2 linked regions of the Adhaeribacter radiodurans genome follow. The protein of the gene in region 1 interacts with the protein of each later gene in a pairwise test. Links are inferred from orthologs where the notes say so. Each region holds a gene or a part of one and is shown in the gene's direction. Other genes may lie near its edges.

Region 1 (3,444 bases):
GGGCACATTTCCCTTATACGTACCGCTTAAAGTAGCTATTAACTCCGATACTCCAGGATTATGGCCTACCAATAAAATTACAAAACGGTTTTTATCTAATGCACTTAGGGACCTTAGAAGTTGGGTTAGGGAAGCATTATATAAATCTCGGATAGGTAATATAGCATCTTGATTAATAGTAAATTGATTAGCAATTATAGAAGCAGTACTCAAAGTACGAAGAGCACTGCTGCACACGATTTGGTCGGGCTTTAAACCGGTTTGCTGCAGCCATTTACCTGCTTGAACTGCTTGTGCTTTTCCTTTCTCAGTTAAGTCACGGTCGAAATCAGCCTGGTGAAAAGAAGGGGTTTGCGCCTCTCCATGTCGACATATAAATAAGTGATACCGCATAAATGCTATTGAACTTGTAAGGTAAGATTGGGGTTTTAAAAGTACAGTTTGATATTGAATTTTAACAAAAATGCTTTAATCGGAAAAGGGCAAGTTTGTTGTATTTTAGAAAAAATAATCATCTTTGAGAAAAAAAGGCCGGTCGGTCGAGTAGTTAGAGCACATAAATGGTTAAAAACTTAGTAATTGTTGAGTCGCCTGCCAAGGCAAAAACTATTGAAGGTTATTTAGGGAAGGACTTCATTGTTAAATCTAGTTTTGGTCACGTTCGCGATTTGCCCAAAGATAATAATGCGATTGATATAAAGAATGGCTTTAAACCCACCTATATTGTTTCGGCAGATAAAAAAGATGTAGTAGCGGAATTAAAGAAGTTAGCCAAAGAGGCAGAGCTTGTCTGGCTCGCTTCCGACGATGACCGTGAGGGAGAAGCTATTTCTTGGCATTTATCTGAAGCCCTAAACTTAAACGATAAGAAAACGCGACGCATTGTATTCCGGGAAATTACTAAAAATGCTATTTTAAACGCTATTGAATCGCCCAGGGGTATTGATATTGACCGCGTGAATGCGCAACAAGCGCGTCGTGTGTTAGACCGATTGGTGGGTTTTGAATTATCGCCGGTACTCTGGAAAAAAATTAAGACTGGTTTATCAGCGGGTAGGGTACAATCCGTAGCGGTACGCCTGGTGGTGGAGCGCGAACGGGAAATTGAGCGGTTTAAGGCCGAATCTGCTTTTAAGGTAATTGCTATTTTTATCGTGAATGGCAAGAAACTGGAAGCAGAGCTACCTAAACGTTTTAAAACCCAGGACGAAGCCCAGGCTTTCTTAGAAAAATGCCGCGGTGCGGAGTACACCATTGAAAATTTGGAGAAAAAGCCTTTAAAGCGTTCCCCGGCTGCGCCTTTTACTACTTCTACTCTACAACAGGAAGCAAGCCGTAAACTAGGATTCTCCGTGTCGCAAACCATGACGGTAGCGCAAAAGTTGTACGAAGCGGGTAAGATTTCTTACATGCGTACCGATTCAGTAAATTTATCTAAAGAAGCTGTTGATGGAGCAATTGCCCGTATAACAGCTGCCTTTGGAGAAGAATATGTAAAAGTACGCCAATACAAAAATAAATCGCAATCCGCGCAGGAGGCGCACGAAGCAATTCGGCCGACTGATTTCTTCGCGAAAGAAGTTTCTTCTGACCGGAATGAACAACGTTTGTATGAGTTAATCCGGAAACGGGCCATTGCCTCTCAAATGGCCGATGCCGAAATTGAAAAAACAACGGCTACTATTAAAATTTCTACAGTTAAAGAAAAGTTTATTGCTACCGGCGAAGTCATTACTTTCGAAGGTTTCCTTAAAGTGTACATTGAATCGAAAGATGACGGGGAAACGCAGGATGATGATGTAAAAGATATGCTGCCTCCTTTAACCATAGGACAATCCTTAACTGCTGAGAGATTACAAGCTACGCAGCGGTTTTCACGTCCGGCACCACGATATACCGAAGCCAGTTTAGTAAAAAAACTTGAAGAAATGGGTATTGGCCGTCCTTCTACTTATGCTCCTACTATTTCTACTATTCAAAAGCGTGGTTACGTAGAAAAAGATAACCGCGAAGGAAAAGAACGCAAATACCAAGTATTAACTTTAGTTAAGGATACCATTGCTGCGGAAACAAAAACCGAACTGGTGGGAGCAGAAAAAGCAAAATTATTCCCGACCGACATGGCGATGGTGGTAAATGACTTTTTGGTAGATTATTTCCCGAGCGTAATTGATTATTCTTTTACGGCTAAAGTAGAAGAAGAATTTGATCAGATTGCTGCTGGCACAAAGGCTTGGGATAAAATGATTGAACATTTTTACAGCGGTTTTCACGAAACAGTTACCTCCAGCCAGAATGTAGAACGATCTACTATAAGCGGCACGCGCGAATTAGGCGTTCATCCGGAAACGGGTAAAAAAATTACGGCCCGGTTAGGTCGGTTTGGGCCCTTTGTGCAAATGGGTGAAGAAAACGAAGACACCAAAGAAAAGCCGGTTTATGCCAGTCTGCGCAAAGGCCAGTTTTTAGAAAGCATAACTTTAGAAGATGCCCTGGAGTTATTTAAATTGCCCAGAATAATCGGCACTTTTGAAGAGAAGGACATGACTGCCGCCATTGGACGTTTCGGTCCGTTTGTCCGACACGATAACAAGTTTTATTCTCTGCCCAAAACATTAGACCCTTTTACGGTTAGTGCCGAAGAAGCTTTTGAACTTATTCAGAACAAACGGAAGGCTGACGCGGAGAAATGTATTAAATCTTTTGCCGAGAATCCGGATGTACAGGTATTGAATGGTCGTTTTGGGCCTTACATTGCCGTTGGTAAGAAAAACGTTAAAATTCCGAAAGATAAAGTTCCGGCCGAACTGACCCTGCAAGAATGCTTAACGCTTGCGGAACAAGCACCGGATAAACCAGCTCGAGGTGGTTTTAAGAAAAAGGCGGAATCAACGACTGATACTCCTACTAAAACCACCGCAAAGAAAACAACTACTAAAAAGCCAACTACTAAAAAAACAGCTGGAGCTAAAAAAGCAACTGCAACAGCTAAAAAGAAATAATTTCAATATTAATTTACCTAATCTTAAAGCGAAGTAAGTTTTTACTTCGCTTTTTTATTTTACAGGTTTAACATTTCATAAAAATTGTAGTAAGCAAGAATTTAAGAGTTCTTATGGCAGCACGCAAGAAAATAGTAGTATTAACAGGAGCCGGTATTAGCGCTGAAAGCGGCATCGCCACTTTCAGGGATGCGAACGGTTTATGGGAAGGCCACGACGTAATGGAAGTAGCCTCGCCGGAAGGATGGCATCGGAATCCAGAATTGGTGTTAAATTTTTATAACGAACGGCGTAAGAAGGCGAACCAGGTAAATCCTAATCCTGGGCATCTGGCACTGGCACAGTTAGAAGATAAGTACGACCTTACCATCGTCACGCAAAATGTAGACGATCTTCATGAAAAAGCAGGCTCTACGAATGTAGTGCATTTACACGGTAAATT
Region 2 (3,176 bases), 770 kb from region 1 along the record:
AAGTAACAAGAGTAATCGGTTTAGCTTTTACCTTTGGTTATGCATGTTCCATATTTATCTTTTACTTACCAGAATCAACTTTTACGGTCGGCTATTATAGAGAAAAGCATTCAATTTATTGATTCGGAACAATATATCTTAGGTCCATCCGTAAGCGAATTTGAAAAAGCATACGCTGCCTATATCCAAACCAAATTCTGCGTGGGAGTAGCCAACGGCTTGGAGGCTCTTGTTATTAGTTTAAAATTAGTAAATGTTGGTGCCGGCGACGAGGTAATAGTACCTGCCAATACGTACATTGCTTCCTGGCTGGCCGTTTCGCAGGTAGGTGCTATTCCCGTACCCGTAGAACCTGATCCTGCTACTTATACTATTGATGTTACCAAAATAGAAGCGGCTATTACTCCCATAACCAAAGCTATTATACCCGTGCATTTATACGGCCAGCCCTGTAATATGGCCGCCATAATGGTTTTAGCAGAAAAATACGACTTAAAAGTAATTGAAGATAATGCCCAGGCGCACGGCGCAGCTTTTAAAGGAAAAGTAACCGGCAGTTTTGGTCAGGTAAATGCCACCAGCTTTTATCCTACTAAAAACCTGGGCGCTTTTGGCGATGGTGGAGCTATTACCACCAACAATCCGGAATTAGCCAGAAAAGCCCGGCTACTTCGCAATTATGGTTCAGAAACTAAAAATTACAACGAAATAATTGGCTACAATTCCCGGTTAGACGAATTACAAGCCGCCTTTTTAAACGTAAAACTGCCTTATTTAAACCGCTGGAATAATGAGCGCCGGCAAATTGCTGCCCACTACCATTTTCATTTAAAAGATGTAACCGAAATAGTTTTACCTTATTCCTTATCAGATACCGAATCTGTTTATCACATATTTATTATTCTTACCTCAGTACGCGACGAGTTACAGTTGTATTTACGCAACCAAGGCGTAGAAACCGTTATCCATTATCCCATTCCACCGCACCTGCAACAAGCTTATACTTCTTTAGGTTATAAAAAAGGCGATTTCCCGATTACCGAAAATATTGCCGATACTTGCTTAAGCTTGCCTATGTGGCCGGGTTTATCCGAAGAAATGGTACAGTTTGTTTGTCTTAAAATCAAAGATTTTTTTACTAAAAAAGTCAAACATCTACTATCTTGATACTTGTGTTTATTAACTTACATGAGTCAATACCAAACTATTGCTGCTCCCAGTGCCGGAGTTTATAAAGAAAAAGGAAGTAAATTTCTGGCTTTCGCGTTTCCGGTAAACTCCGAAGCCGAGATAAAAGAAATAATAGGTTCTTTAAAAAAGGAGTATTTCGATGCGCGGCATTATTGTTACGCTTACCGTTTAGGCCCAACCGGCAGCGTGTACCGGGCCAACGACGATGGCGAACCCAATCATTCGGCTGGTGATCCTATTCTGGGGCAACTCAAATCGTCGAATCTTACTTATATTTTATTGGTGGTAGTCCGGTATTTTGGGGGCATTAAACTCGGAGTAAGTGGTTTAATTCAGGCTTACAAAACGGCTGCACAAGATGCTTTGGCCACTGCTACTATTATTCAAAAAAAAGAACTAAGCCAGCTAACCCTGTATTTTTCTTACGAGCAATTAAACGAGGTAATGAGTTTAGCGAAAGAACCAGATTTAGTAATTCTAAAGCAAGAATTTGAACAAGAATGTACGCTCGTTATTCAGTTTCCTAAAACCGCCGAGGTAATAATACGCGCCCGGTTATCTAAAATAAAAGATGTTCGGTTTGCGGAGTGATTGCCTGTTTACTTCGGATTACGTAATAAGTCGGAAAGCTTACTCTCAGCATTGAATACCTGCTTTTTACATTTTAAAAAATCTTTTGCCGAAGTTTAATTATGAAAGTTTTTCGTTCCCTTACCAAGTCTAAAGCTCTCCAGGAAAATACTTTTGCCAAAAAAGTGGGCCAGCGGCCAGGGTATTTGTACGTACCCGAAAATGCGCATCCTCCCCGAATGTTTTTAATTTCCTTTGACGACGATGTGTTTGAGGAAAAAGAATATACCGATTATGATGCTTTATTACAATATTACCAGGCTAATCCGCAGCTACAACATTGGATTGATATTAGAGGGTACGGCGATATAACTTTACTAGAAAAAATTTCGGCTGATTTCCAAATCCACCCTTTGCAAATGGAAGACGTAATCAGCGATTACCAACGGCCTAAAATGGATACGGAAGGGAAAAATTTATTTTTTATTTCCCGGATGATAACGTTTTTGCCGGACCATTGTCTCGACGACGATCAGATTTCCATTTTTACTGGTTCTAACTATATTATAACGCTACAGAGCGATTACGAAGATTGCCTGGATATGCTGCGGTCCCGCATTCGGGCAGGCCGGGGAACAATACGCCAACAGCCCATTCAATACATTACCTACGCTATAATGGATGTTACCATTGATAATTATTTTCCGGTATTGGCGCAAGTAGGAGATTACCTCGAAGAGCTGGAAGATTCATTATTTGGGCAGCCTAACAAAAAACTGCTGACCCAAATCTTGAACATGAAACGGGAAATGTTAAAAGTTCGCCGGATTGCCTGGTCGGAAAGGGATAAATTAAATGAAATTCTGCGCAGCGAGAACAGCACTATCCCCAATGAAATAAAAATTTACTTTAAAGATGTGTACGATCATATTGTGCAGGTGCTGGACATTGTAGACAATTACCGCGAGCTAATGGGCAACTTAACCGAATTATACTTGTCGAATGTAAGCAACCGCATGAACGAAATTATGAAAGTGCTTACTATTATTTCCAGCATTTTTATTCCGCTCAGTTTTGTGGCCGGCGTATACGGTATGAACTTTTCGCGCCAAAACCCCGATGGTTCCATTAATTACCTGAATATGCCGGAGTTGTATCACCCTTACGGGTACGTCATTTTGTTGGGTATTATGTTACTTATTTTACTAGGCCAGTTGTATTTCTTTTATCGCAAAGGTTGGCTTAGTTCGTTTTAGTTAAGGCCGGGCTCTAAAAATAAGTTCTTGCAGTAAATTATCCGTAGTTTTAAATAATTGATATTGTTGCAAAGTAGCATTGTATTCTAAATGCACGGGTAATTTATTAGTAAGAGGCTTATCGCCAATTAAGGCTATGTTTATATCGTAAAGGTAAGT

The links.
Region 2: the proteins of topA (region 1) and HUW48_RS07690 interact in binary tests that used the Escherichia coli proteins (3 or more experiments, as listed by UniProt). The link is inferred for Adhaeribacter radiodurans from one-to-one orthologs.

The regions. Positions count from the first base shown.
Region 1 is NZ_CP055153.1:2,616,566-2,620,009, forward strand. What follows is about bases 169-3,281. They hold topA (type I DNA topoisomerase), read left to right. Parts: upstream 169-560; coding sequence 561-3,002; downstream 3,003-3,281. Other genes in these bases: HUW48_RS10800 (SixA phosphatase family protein), read right to left, coding at 169-393; HUW48_RS10810 (SIR2 family NAD-dependent protein deacylase), read left to right, coding at 3,116-3,281. Outside these bases: more of HUW48_RS10800, read right to left, coding at 1-168; more of HUW48_RS10810, read left to right, coding at 3,282-3,444. UniProt on the Escherichia coli protein: Releases the supercoiling and torsional tension of DNA, which is introduced during the DNA replication and transcription, by transiently cleaving and rejoining one strand of the DNA duplex.
Region 2 is NZ_CP055153.1:1,842,036-1,845,211, reverse strand. Bases 141-2,985 are described here. They hold HUW48_RS07690 (IMPACT family protein), read left to right. Parts: upstream 141-1,188; coding sequence 1,189-1,782; downstream 1,783-2,985. Other genes in these bases: corA (magnesium/cobalt transporter CorA), read left to right, coding at 1,884-2,985; HUW48_RS07695 (DegT/DnrJ/EryC1/StrS family aminotransferase), read left to right, coding at 141-1,167. Also shown: more of HUW48_RS07695, read left to right, coding at 40-140; more of corA, read left to right, coding at 2,986-3,017; HUW48_RS07680 (DUF3352 domain-containing protein), read right to left, coding at 3,018-3,176.